DNA from 3 places in the Arthrobacter sp. P1_B11 genome. Region 3 is predicted to be linked to each of the others. Evidence: riboswitches for the same ligand, from Rfam matches in the RefSeq annotation. Region 3 holds a riboswitch; each other region holds the start of a gene.
The links. Region 3 has a riboswitch for S-adenosylmethionine ahead of AC1D14_RS10585 (DUF1737 domain-containing protein). Riboswitches for the same ligand answer to the same signal wherever they lie in the genome.
Positions count from the first base shown of each region.

Region 1: it holds a riboswitch for S-adenosylmethionine, as region 3 does, so the genes downstream of both, AC1D14_RS01265 (aminotransferase class V-fold PLP-dependent enzyme) here and AC1D14_RS10585 (DUF1737 domain-containing protein) in region 3, are expected to answer to the same signal.
Region 2: it holds a riboswitch for S-adenosylmethionine, as region 3 does, so the genes downstream of both, metX (homoserine O-acetyltransferase MetX) here and AC1D14_RS10585 (DUF1737 domain-containing protein) in region 3, are expected to answer to the same signal.

Region 1 is NZ_JBFTZQ010000001.1:282,817-287,148, reverse strand. Features, by position in the region: gene aroA (3-phosphoshikimate 1-carboxyvinyltransferase) at 1-100, shown strand, start outside; gene rsgA (ribosome small subunit-dependent GTPase A) at 84-1,199, shown strand; gene hisN (histidinol-phosphatase) at 1,266-2,078, shown strand; SAM riboswitch class IV at 2,249-2,362, shown strand; gene AC1D14_RS01265 (aminotransferase class V-fold PLP-dependent enzyme) at 2,398-3,807, shown strand; gene AC1D14_RS01260 (class I SAM-dependent methyltransferase) at 3,884-4,332, shown strand, end outside.
Region 2 is NZ_JBFTZQ010000002.1:28,744-33,075, reverse strand. Features, by position in the region: gene AC1D14_RS02390 (CPBP family intramembrane glutamic endopeptidase) at 1-136, shown strand, start outside; gene AC1D14_RS02385 (VOC family protein) at 237-875, opposite strand; SAM riboswitch class IV at 1,062-1,177, shown strand; gene metX (homoserine O-acetyltransferase MetX) at 1,190-2,371, shown strand; gene AC1D14_RS02375 (MFS transporter) at 2,610-3,992, shown strand; gene AC1D14_RS02370 (zinc-dependent alcohol dehydrogenase family protein) at 4,088-4,332, shown strand, end outside.
Region 3 is NZ_JBFTZQ010000010.1:65,449-69,780, reverse strand. Features, by position in the region: gene AC1D14_RS10590 (NtaA/DmoA family FMN-dependent monooxygenase) at 1-903, opposite strand, end outside; SAM riboswitch class IV at 1,091-1,206, shown strand; gene AC1D14_RS10585 (DUF1737 domain-containing protein) at 1,220-1,528, shown strand; gene AC1D14_RS10580 (rhodanese-like domain-containing protein) at 1,525-1,944, shown strand; gene AC1D14_RS10575 (O-succinylhomoserine sulfhydrylase) at 1,945-3,153, shown strand; gene AC1D14_RS10570 (hypothetical protein) at 3,175-3,360, opposite strand; gene AC1D14_RS10565 (transketolase) at 3,543-4,332, shown strand, end outside.

The DNA.
Region 1 (4,332 bases), on a different contig from region 3:
CATGCCGGACTTCCCGCAGCTGTGGGCGGACATGCTCACACAGCGGACCGGCCGCACCCAGAGGAACAACGCAGGGACCAGCGGTGGCACGCAGCACTGAGTCCTGGGACGAATCCGACGTCCGGATCCGCCCGAACAAGAAGGGCTCCCGTCCGCGCACCAAAGACCGTCCCAGCCATGACGATGCCGTCACCGGACGCATCATCACCGTTGACCGTGGCCGGTATACGGCAGTGGTGGGTGAGGACTCCGGCGACGAGCGGACGATCATCGCTGCCCGGGCCCGCGAGCTCCGCCGCTCCCCCGTGGTGGCCGGCGACTTCGTATCCCTCGTGGGTGACGTGTCAGGTGCTCCGGACACGCTCGCCCGGCTCGTAAAGATCCAGGCCCGGAAAACGCTCCTGCGCCGGAGCGCGGACGACACTGACCCGATTGAACGCGCCGTGGTGGCCAATGCGGACCAGCTGGTCGTCGTGGTGGCTGCCGCCAATCCGGAGCCCCGCACCGGTTTCATCGACCGCGCGCTGGTGGCCGCCTACGACGCCGGCATCGAGCCGCTGCTGCTCGTGACGAAGGCAGACGTCAAGGACCCCACCGAGCTGCTGGACAACTACCGCCATCTCGACTTCCCCGTCATCATTAGCCGCACAGCGGACTCTGCGGCGTCGGGCATCGACGCCCGCTCCGATGATGGCTTGTCCGCACGCCTCGACCTTGACGCCGTCTCCCAGCTGCGCGCCCACCTGGACGGCAAGGTGACTGTCATGCTGGGCCACTCCGGCGTCGGCAAGTCCACCATGGTGAATGCATTGACCGGCGCGGAGCGGGCAACCGGCGGCGTTAACGCCGTCACGGGACGCGGCCGGCACACGTCGTCGTCGGCCCTCGCGCTCAAGCTCGCGGACGCGCCCACCGGGAGCTGGATCATCGACACCCCGGGGATCCGCTCGTTTGGCCTCGCGCATGTGGACCCGGACCGAATCCTGCATTCCTTCCCTGACCTGGAGCCCGGCACCGAAGCCTGCGAACGCGGCTGCAAGCACGATGCAACCGCCGTCAACTGCGGCGTGGATGCCTGGGTGGAAGCCGGCCACGCAGGCCCTTCCGGGCCTGCGAGGCTAGCGTCCCTGCGCCGCCTGCTGGGCACCGATCCGCGCATGGAGGCCCAGGAAGCCAAGGAACTGGGAAGCGTCAGCTAGTCTCCCCGGCGGCTCCGGCATGCGGACATCCCCGCCCCGCCGGTCCTTTGACGGTAGTTTGGAACCATGACCCAACCCGCTTCGAGCTACAACGATGACCTGCGACTGGCCCATGTACTGGCGGATTCCGTGGATGACCAGACCATGAGCCGGTTCAAGGCGCTGGACCTTAAGATCGAAACCAAGCCCGACCTGACGCCGGTCACGGATGCCGACAAAGCCGCCGAGGAGTCCATCCGGGGCCAGCTCTCCCGCTCCCGCCCCCGCGATGCCGTCCTCGGCGAGGAGTTCGGCAGTTCGGGCCACGGTTCCCGGCGCTGGATCATTGACCCCATCGACGGCACCAAGAACTTCGTCCGCGGGGTGCCGGTGTGGGCCACGCTGATTGCGCTCGTCGATGAAGGCGAGCCCGTGGTGGGTGTCGTCAGCGCCCCGGCACTCGGCAAACGCTGGTGGGCAGCCAAGGGCGCGGGCGCCTACATGGGGCGCTCCCTTGCCGCAGCCACCCGGCTGAAAGTCTCGAATGTCTCGAATCTTTCGGACGCTTCGCTGTCCTACTCGAGCCTCGGCGGCTGGAAAGAACGCGGGAACCTCGACGAGTTCCTCGCCCTCACCGAAGACGTCTGGCGCACCCGCGCCTTCGGGGATTTCTGGTCCTACTGCATGGTGGCGGAAGGGTCCGTGGACATCGCCTGCGAGCCGGAACTGAACCTGTATGACATGGCTGCGCTGGTGCCCATCGTCACGGAAGCCGGCGGCCGCTTCACCTCACTCGAAGGAACCGACGGTCCCTTCGGCGGCAACGCATTGGCCACCAACTCCATCCTTCATTCGGAGGTCCTCAAGCGGCTCAACCCACAGCTGGACGACCTGCTGTAGTTCGGTCCAACAAACTTTCCGAAGAATTATCGACGGCGGGCGCCCCCTCAGGAGGGCGTCCGCCGGCGTATGTTCGGCATTCCGGCCAGATGAAGCGGGGCTGTAACAAACCGCTTAACATTCACGTTGGCCTTTTCCATCGCCCGCCGGGATGTCCTACGCTCTTTACAGGTCACGAGTGCCAGCGCGAAACCCCGGTTTGCTGGCCGGCAACCCTCCATTCGCGGTGGGGTGCCCCGGGTGACGACCAGGCCGGTCCGGAACGGACCCGGCAAGCGCGGATCCCCGTCACAAAGGGGTCCTTTCACAGCGAGGTCCCATGACTACTGCAACGTTCTCCTCCAACACCGGCGCCGGCCTGCTCGACGATCGCATTGCCGCTGCCGGACGGCCGCTGGCCGCAGTTACCGGCGCCGAGATCCAGGCTCCGCTGATCCAGGGCGGCCACGTGCGTTACGCCAACCTCGATTACGGCGCGTCGGCACCTGCGCTGTCCGTGGTGTCGGCTTACCTCAACGAGATCCTGCCGTTCTACGCCAGCGTGCACCGCGGCGCGGGTTACGCATCGCAGATCAGCACGTCGGTCTATGAGAACGCCCGGAACATCGTCCGCGACTTTGTCGGCGGCCGCCCGGATGACTCCGTAATCTTCACGCGCAACACCACGGACTCCCTCAACCTGCTGGCAGGCTGCCTCCCGGTGGAGGACCACCACCACACGGGGGAAGTCCTGTACCTCGACATCGAGCACCACGCCAACCTGTTGCCCTGGCAGGGCGTGCCGCACCGCAGCGTGGTGGCATCCGCCACCCTCGAGGCCACCATCGCCAGCCTCCGGGCTGAACTGGAGCATGGCGACGTCAGCCTCCTCGCCGTGACCGGCGCCTCCAACGTCACCGGCGAAATACTGCCAATCCGCCGCCTTGCCGCGCTGGCACACGAGTTCGGCGCCCGGATCGTGGTGGACGCGGCACAGCTCGCTCCGCACCGCCGCATCAACATCGCCGCGGACGACGTCGATTATCTCGCCTTTTCCGGCCACAAGCTCTACGCGCCGTTCGGTTCCGGCGTCCTGGTGGGACGCCCTGACTGGCTCGACGCCGGCACCCCGCACCTTGCGGGCGGCGGCGCTGTCAGTGAAGCCCGGCTCGACGGCGTCAGCTGGACCACCGGCCCCGCCCGCCATGAAGGCGGTTCGCCCAACGTCCTGGGCGCTGCCACCCTGGCCCGCGCAACGCAGGTGGTCGCTGCCCTGGACCAGGAGCGCTGGCACGCCCACGAGGCGGCCATCCGGTCCTTCCTCGTCGAGGGGCTGCGGAGGATCGAAGGCGTCACCGTGCACCAGATCTTCTCGGACACCGACGCGGACAACGACACGATCGGCGTAGTGAACTTCTCAGTGGAAGGCTACGACGCCGGCCTGGTGGCGGCCTACCTTTCCGCCGAACACGGCGTCGGACTCCGCGACGGCCGCTTCTGCGCCCACCCGCTGCTCAAGCGCCTGGGACTTCCGTCCGGCTCCCTGCGCGCCAGCTTTGGCATAGGTTCGCGGCTCGAGGACGCCCAGCGGCTCCTCGCCGGCATCGAAGAACTGCGCCGCACCGGCCTCGGCTGGGACTATGTGGTGGACTCGGGACGCTGGGTTCCGGCCAACGACACCCGCAGCTACCCGGACTGGGCACCCAACACCCCCGGCACCGCCGGCGCGGCCCCCTGCGCGCTGGACTGATCCCGGCACTCCGCCAGGGTGCTCCATGCGGTAAATTCGAAGGGTAAATTTTCAGCCTGCCCTAAGGAGACGGCGCGTGGCACGCGGTGGCCCCAAACTCGACCAGTGGCGGCGTCAGGAACTCGGGCAGAGTTTCCAGGACGGCGGCGAACACTACCACCGCGTCCGTCCCGGCTACCCTGCCGAGTCCGCGGACTGGATCATTCCTGCCGGCGCCCGGACAGCTGCTGACATAGGCGCCGGTACCGGCAAGTTCACCGCCTTGCTCGTGGAACGCGGCCTGGCGGTCAGCGCCGTGGATCCCTCGCCGGACATGCTTGATCAGCTCCGCGTCGCCTATCCGGCAGTGGCGGCGCGTGAGGGCACCGCTGAGGACACGGGGCTGCCCGGCTCGGCCTTCGACGTCGTGACGGTGGCACAGGCATGGCACTGGTGCGAGCCGCTGCGGGCCAGCACCGAAATCGCCCGGGTACTGAGACCCGACGGAGTGCTCGGCCTGATCTGGAACCAGCTGGATACGTCAGT
Region 2 (4,332 bases), on a different contig from region 3:
CATCATGGGCGTGGTGTTCGCCTGGGTCTACACCAAAACCCGACGGGTGATGCCACTGGTCATAGCCCATGCACTGCTGGACATTGTGGCGTTCGTCGGCTTCAGCCTGTTCGGAAAGGCCGTCGGGCTGGGCTAAGCATTGGGTAACTAGGCGTTAAAGTAATTCGGCCGCCATCGGTGGGTGACGTCGTTGGCACCCGCTGATGGCGGCCGAAGCTTGTTGGCAGCGCGCTGCGTCAGATTGTGACGGCGCCCGCTGCAGTTTCAAACGTGACGGACAGGATGCCCGGGGTTCCGTGCGGAGCGACCCAGTTCACGGCGACGTCCTCGAGGGGCCGCTCTACGGGTTCGCCGAGCCATTCGGTAACGCGCTCGGCGGAGCCTGCGATGGTGAGACTGGACATCTTGACGTTGCTGTCATAGGCGTTGGACGGGTGAAGCCCCGGATCGCCTTCCCACTTGAGCATGTACGGAACCTGCGGGTCTGCAATGAGGCCCAGGATTCCGATCTGCTTCCACACGAGTTCACGGCCGTCCGGGAACTTGCGGTTGCCGTTGACGGCGGAACGTCCCAGACGGTCCTCAAACGGGGCGAGGTCGTCCACTTCGACGCACCATCCCATCCAGCCGCCACCGGCAGCGGACCGTGCGCGCACGGCCTGCCCGAACGGAGCTTTATCCGACGCCGGGTGGTCCAGGACCTCCACGACCTCAAGGTACTTGTGCCCGGCGAGCGGGATAATCATGTTCCGGGTTCCGAAACGGGGGTGCACTCCACCCTTCACGGCTTCGACGCCGAGGGCGGACGAAATACGTTCGGTGGTGGCAGCCAGGCCATCGTGTTCACAGGCGTAAGAGACGTGATCCATGCGCATGCCCTCATCTTGGCATCTTGTGACGCGGCTCTCAGCTAAGGGAAGCCTAACCCTCATGGGACGTCCGGGTTTGCGGAAGTTTCGTCGCAAGCTTTGAACGGCTCTGGCTCCCGATGGTGTTGCCGGGAGTCACACAGCCGTCACAATCTTCGCGTGGGCGGCGCCCTCTTTCGTAAACTTGCCCTAGGTCATGAGTGCCAGCAACAGCCCCGGCTTGCTGGCCGGCAACCCTCCTTCCGCGGTGGGGTGCCCCGGGTGAAGACCTGGCCCGCCGGTCAGCTGGCGGCGGGCAAGCGCGTAGAAGAGGTTTACCTATGACGATTTCCGTTACCCGCACAGAAGTTCCGAATGTCGAAGTTACGGATGGCGCTGCGGTTCCCGGTGGCACTGCGGTTACGGACGGCACGGCAGTTAAGGATGGGACAGTCCAGTACGTCAACATCGGCAACCTTGAGCTCGAGGCCGGCGGATTCCTGCCCGACGTCACCCTCGCCTATGAAACCTGGGGGACGCTCAACGAGGACTGCTCGAACGCCATTCTCGTGGAGCACGCCCTGACGGGCAGCACGCACGTTACCCGCGGCACGGACGACGAAGAAGGCTGGTGGGAGCAGCTGGCCGGTCCCGGCGCCCCGGCGGATACGGACAGGTTTTTCGTCGTCTCCATCAACATCGTCGGCGGCTGCTACGGATCCACGGGGCCGTCGTCGGCTGCTCCGGACGGCAGGCCGTGGGGTTCACGCTTCCCGCTGGTCACGCTCCGCGACACCACCGCGGCCGAAGCGCGGCTTGCGGACCAGCTGGGCATCAGCAGCTGGTACGCCGTCCTTGGCGGCTCCATGGGCGGAGCCCGGGCGCTGGAGTGGGCCGTCACCTACCCGGAGCGGGTGCGGCGCTGCGGCGTTATTTCCATCGGCGCCAGCAGCACGGCCGAACAGATCGCCTTCGCACAGGCACAGACGCTGGCGATCCGGCAGGATCCTCACTTCAACGGCGGCGACTACTACGCCGGCCCGGTGCCCGAGGCCGGACTGGCGCTGGCACGGCGGATTGCGCACATCACCTACCGGTCCGCGCAGGAGCTGGATTTCCGGTTTGGCCGGAACGCCCAGGCCAGCGAGGCGCCGTTGCGGGCGGATGCCCTTGCTGCCCGCGGCCGGTACCAGGTGGAAAGCTACCTGGACCACCAGGGGAGCAAGCTCGTGGGGCGCTTCGATGCCAACAGTTACATTGCAATCACCGAAGCGCTGATGAGCCACGACATCTGCCGCGGGCGCGGATCGCTGAAGGAGACTCTGGCGCGGACCACCGCCGACTTCTTTATTGCGGCCGTAAACACAGACCGGCTTTACTTCCCCTCGCAGTCCCGGGAGCTTGCAGACGCACTGCCGGGTGACGTGGACGTCCATGTGATCGAGGCGCCGATCGGCCATGATGGCTTCCTCACCGAGATCGGGCAGCTGGACGCGCAGCTCCGGGGAGTCTTTTTCGCCTGAATCTTGCCTGAATCTTCGCCTGAGCCGACGCTGAGCGGACGCTGCACCCAAGCTGGACAGCTTGGCGCCAGCACCTCCCGAATGTGCATTTATGCAGATGCGTTCTGCACTTTTTGTCGTTGAGCTTGCAGCAATGGCAGACCATACTCGTTGGAACCGGTGATTCGTGGTGCACATCACACACGTCCGCCAAAGTCAGGTCCCAGTGGCGTCGAGGGAGACGCCGAAGGAGTTCACAATGAGTACGGAAAACTCCGCCGCAAGGCGCGTAGAGGAACCCGATGTCAAGGCATCAGGCCTAAAGAAAGTCGTTACGGCCTCCATGGCCGGCACAGTAGTCGAGTGGTATGAGTTCTTCCTCTATGCCTCCGCAGCCACCCTGGTGTTCGGCAAGATGTTCTTCCCCAATTCGGGGACGGAGCTGGACGGGATCATCGCCGCATTCGTCACGTACGCGGTCGGCTTCGTTGCCCGGCCTATCGGCGGCATCGTCTTCGGCCACTTCGGGGACAAGTTCGGCCGGAAGCAGCTGCTCCAGCTGAGCATCATTCTCGTGGGCATTTCCACGTTTGCGATGGGCTGCCTGCCCAGCTTTGCGCAGATCGGCTACTGGGCACCGGCCCTGTTGGTGTTCCTGCGCTTCGTCCAGGGCTTCGCCGTCGGCGGCGAATGGGGCGGCGCAGTGCTCCTCGTGGCAGAGCACAGCCCGAACAAGTCGCGCGGGTTCTGGGCCAGCTGGCCGCAGTCCGCCGTGCCGATGGGCAACCTGCTGGCCACCGGCGTCCTCTTCACCCTTTCCTCCACGCTGTCGTCCGGGGACTTCCTCGGCTGGGGCTGGCGCGTTGCGTTCTGGCTCTCCGCGGTGATCGTCATCATCGGCTACTACATCCGCACCAAGGTCCAGGACGCACCCATCTTCCTGGAGGCCCGCAAGGAAGTCACGGTCGAGAAGAAGGGCTACGGCGTAGCCGAAGTGTTTAAGCGCTACCCGCGCGGCGTCTTCACTGCCATGGGACTGCGGTTCGCGGAGAACATCCTCTACTACCTCGTCGTTACGTTCTCCATCACGTACCTGAAGGTCGTGGTCCAGACCGACACTGCCCGGATCCTGCTCCTGCTGCTCGTGGCCCACTTCATCCACTTCTGCGCCGTGCCGCTCGTGGGCAAGCTCTCCGACTCGCTCGGCCGCCGTCCGGTTTACATGGCCGGAGCGATTCTCGGCGGAACCTGGGGCTTCTTCGCCTTCCCCATGATGGACACCGGCAATGACATGACCATCCTCGCGGCGATCACGATCGGCCTGCTGTTCCACGCCCTGATGTACGCAGGGCAGCCGGCGATCATGGCCGAGATGTTCCCAACCCGGATGCGCTACTCAGGCGTCTCCCTCGGCTACCAGGTGACGTCGATCGTCGCCGGTTCACTGGCGCCGATCATCGCCACGTCGCTGCTGGGCAGTTTCAAGTCCTCCACCCCTGTTGCCCTTTACCTCGCGGCAGCCTGTGTGGTGACCGCCGTCGCGGTGTTCTTCCTCAAGGAAACCCGCGGCGTCTCGCTCCGGGACGTCGACGCCGCCGACGCCCGCGGCACCGCCGACCTCCTGGCGGCTGCCAGGAAGTAAGGGCGGCCATAGCCAGAAACAGCTGCCCGGACCCGCGACTGACGCAGGCCCGGGCAGCTGCGTGTCAGCCATCGATGCAGAAGACAGGAATCACCATGCGAGCAGCCGTCCTTTATTCCACCGTTCCGAGTCCCACCGATTCTTCCGGAACCAGCTACGCAGAAGCGAAGCCGCTCGTGGTGCAGGAACTGGACCGACCGGAACCGCGCGCCGGAGAGCTCGGCGTTGCCATCACCTACTCCAGCCTTTGCCACTCAGACCTGTCGGTGGTGGACGGTTCCAGGGTGAGGCCGCTTCCCATGGCGCTCGGGCATGAGGCCGTGGGCCGCGTCGTGGCCCT
Region 3 (4,332 bases):
GTCGATGTCCCGCTGCGTGAGTTCCTTCCGCGCGGCACGCAAGTCCTCCGCCTCTGCTTTGGAGCCCACCACAGTGGGTTTGAGCACGAACAGCACCTTGACGTCGTCCGGGTTCCGGCCGGCGGCGGCCGCCTCGGAGCGGATGGAGTCGCGGTACGCCTTCATGCCGTCGGCTCCGCGGGCCAGCGCAATCGCGACGTCGGCATTGCCACCGGCGAACGCCTTGCCGCGCGGGGAAGCCCCGGCCTGCACCAGCACGGGCTCCTCCGGCAGGGGTGCCGTGTTCAGCGGACCCCGGACCTTGAAGAACTCGCCGGCGTGGTGGATGGGCCGGACCTTGGTGTGGTCAGCGAAGACGCCGCCCTGGGCGTCCTCCACGATGGCGTCCCCGTCCCAGCTCCGCCAAAGCTTCCGGACCACGTCCACGAACTCCTCGGCCTTCTCGTAGCGGAGGTCGTGCTCGATCTGCTGGTCCAGGCCGTAGTTCTGGGCGGCGAGGTCGCTGCCGGACGTCACCACGTTCCAGCCCAGCTGCCCGTTGGAGAAGTGCTGGAGCGTGGCCAGCAGCCGGGCCGCGGTGAACGGCGGATAGAACGAGGCACTGACAGTCGGCACGATCCCCAGGTGCTCGGTGGCGGACAGCAGGTACGGCACGAGGGCCAGCGGATCGTGCTTCGGCGCGAAGGATGCCTGCGCCAGGCTCACCTCCGCGCTGCCGCCGTAGGTGTCCGGGACGGTGAGGGAGTCCTCGATGATGAACAGGTCAAGGCCCGCCCGCTCGAACTCCCGCACGGCATGCTGGTACAGCGAGGGCTTCTTCCAGTCGTAGCCGATGCCGTAGCCCGGCGTCCCCCAGCCCTGCACACCAAAGCCGTGGCCCACAAACCATCCAAAATGCAGCATGGGACTGACTGTATTGGCGTTCGACGCGTTCACTGTTGCCTGGTTTCATCCGGCGTTACGGTGGTTCATCTCCCGTCATTATCCCCCCGGCCAGCGGCTTTGTAACCGAAGCAACCGGCGTCGAGCGTTACGGAACATGACGACGGCGGCGGTGCCAGCCGCCGTCGTCGGTGTTACGTTTTTGGGGAGTAATGAGAACCGGCGCCAAGCCCTGACTGGCCGGTCGGCAACCCTCCCTTTCGCGGCGGGGTGCCTCAGGTGAATACTCGGCATATCGACCACTTCGAGCTGCAAGCGTGAGAGAAGGAGATCCGTCATGTCGGACGCCCCCGCCGGCGACACCCTGCCGTCCCAGCAGGACAAACCTGAGAAAAAGCTGTCCTACCGCCTCATCACGGGGCCGGACAACCGCGACTTCTGTGAACGCATCTCCGCTGCCCTGGCGGAGGGGTATGTGCTGCACGGCAGCCCCGCAGCCGCCTTCAACGGCAGGGACGTGATCGTGGCGCAGGCCGTGATCCTGCCCGCCGCCATCGCCACGGCCGACGCAGCGGTGGCCACCGCCGTGGACCGGCTGGACTCGGACGATGACCTCAACGCCGAAGCATTCGAGGGCCACGCATGAGCTACGCGGGAGACCTCACGCCGCAGGAGGCATGGGCCAAACTCGAAGACGGCGCCATCCTGGTGGACGTCCGCACCGAGGGCGAATGGGCCCACATCGGCATCCCGGAAACCGCAACCGCAAACGATCAGCGGAATGACCCGCTGTTCATCCAGTGGACCTTCCCGGGCGGCATCCCCAACCCTGCATTCATCGAGCAGCTGAAGCAGCAGGCTCCGGCGGACACCTCCACGGAGCTCGTTTTCCTCTGCCGGTCCGGCCAGCGCTCCATCGCGGCCGCCGTCGCAGCGACCCAGGCGGGCTTCACCTCGTATAACGTCCTCGAAGGCTTTGAAGGCGAACCGGACCGTTACGGCGAGCGCACCGTCAACGGCTGGAAGAACCGCGGCCTCCCAACGAACCTGGGAAAGAACTAAGTGACCTTCAATCAAGATGCCGCCGGCTGGAGCCCCGAAACCCAGGCCGTCCGCGGCGGGCTGGACCGCACCAACTTCCAGGAAACCACCGAACCCATCTTCCTGACCTCGGGCTTCGTGTACGAGTCCGCTGCCGCGGCCGAGCGGGCCTTCACAGGCGAGGACGAACGCTTCGTCTACTCCCGCTACGGCAACCCGTCCGTGGCCACCTTCCAGGAACGCCTCCGCCTGCTCGAGGGCACCGAGGCGTGCTTTGCGACGGCGTCCGGCATGTCGGCGGTATTCACCGCCCTGGGTGCCCTGCTGGGTGCCGGGGACCGTGTGGTGGCCGCCCGCTCGCTGTTCGGCTCCTGCTTTGTGATCCTGAACGAAATCCTGCCGCGCTGGGGCGTGGAGACGGTCTTCGTGGACGGACCGGACCTTGAGCAGTGGCGCGCTGCCCTTTCGGAGCCCACCGCCGCCGTCTTCTTCGAGTCGCCGTCCAACCCGATGCAGGAGATCGTAGACATCGCCGCCGTCAGCGGACTGGCCCATGCGGCCGGCGCCACCGTCGTGGTCGACAACGTCTTTGCCACACCCCTGCTGCAGCGCTGCGGCGACCTCGGCGCGGACGTGATCGTCTACTCCGGCACCAAGCACATCGACGGCCAGGGCCGCGTGCTGGGCGGCGCCATCCTCGGCACCAAGGAATTCATCGACGGGCCGGTCAAACAGCTCATGCGCCACACCGGGCCCGCACTCTCCGCGTTCAACGCCTGGGTGCTCACGAAGGGCCTGGAGACCATGGCGCTGCGCGTAAACCACTCCTCGGCCACCGCACTGCGCCTGGCCGAATGGCTTGAAGAACAGCCCGCCGTCAGCTGGGTCAAGTACCCGCTGCTGAAGTCCCACCCGCAGTACGAGCTGGCCGCAAAGCAGATGAAGGCCGGCGGCACCGTGCTCACACTGGAACTCGCGACGTCGGGCGGCCGGTCCGGCAAGGAAGCCGCCTTCGCGCTGCTGGACGCGCTGAAGATCATCGACATCTCCAACAACCTGGGCGACGCCAAGTCCCTCATCACCCACCCGGCCACCACGACGCACCGCGCCATGGGCCCGGAAGGCCGTGCAGCCATCGGGCTCAGCGACGGCGTGGTGCGGCTGTCGGTGGGCCTGGAGGATCCGGAAGACCTGATCGCGGACCTGGAGCAGGCGCTCAAGCAGATCTGAGTGAGTTTGCAGCCCTGAAGCCTACTGCTGGTAGGTGATGTAGGCCTCGTACTGCACCCGCCACTTCTCCGGGTTCTTGGGATCAGGAATGGTGGTGGTGAGGAACTGAACGCTTGTCACCTGGCCCTTGAGGTACTTCAGCCATTGGGTGACTTCGTGCGCCACGTCCCGGTCGAGCTGGGCTACGTGGTGGACTTGCATAGCCATGGGAGCCTCCTTGATTGGTGGGCTGACTTTACTACCGGCCGCCACCACACAGCCACCCCTCACACACGTCTATGGGCGGTGGCGGACAACTCACGTCTTCCGCAGGCACTGGCTTGCGGGTATGACAGGTATAGGCGTTCCGGACACGAGGGCGCCTTTGAGCCGGCGAAAGGTGATTTGCGATGACCGAACATCAGGGACTGGCCCCGGCGCCGATGACCGCAGCACAGGCCGGCGTCATCGGGAGCCTGGCCGCTCAACTGCGGGTGGACTCCATCCGGTGCAGCACACAGGCCGGGTCCGGCCATCCCACCTCATCATTGTCGGCTGCGGATCTCATGGCCGTCCTGCTCGAGCGGCACCTCCGCTATGACTGGGACCAGCCATCGCTGCCTGCCAATGACCACCTCATTTTTTCCAAGGGCCACGCCTCCCCGCTGCTGTACTCCATGTACCGGGCGGTGGGCGTGGTCGATGAGGACGAACTGATCAATACCTACCGGCAGTTCGGCGGCCGCCTGCAAGGCCACCCCACACCGGTCCTGCCCTGGGTTGATGTGGCCACCGGATCATTGGGCCAGGGCCTGCCGGCCGCGGTGGGCGTGGCACTGGCCGGACGGTACCTGGACCGGCTCCGGTACCAGACGTGGGTGCTGTGCGGGGACAGCGAACTGGCCGAAGGGTCCATGTGGGAGGCCCTGGACAAGGCCGCCTACTACAAGCTCGGCAACCTCACAGCCGTCGTGGACGTCAACCGCCTGGGCCAGGACGGGCCCACGGAACTCCAATGGGACATGGACCGGTACGCCCGGCGCGTGGAAGCCTTCGGGGCCGACGCCCTCGTCATCGACGGCCACGATCTTGCCGCGATCGACGACGCACTCACCCGCGCGCGCTCCAATCCCGACCAGCCGACCGTCATTCTGGCGAAAACCATTAAGGGCAAAGGCGTGCCCGAAATCGAAGACCAGA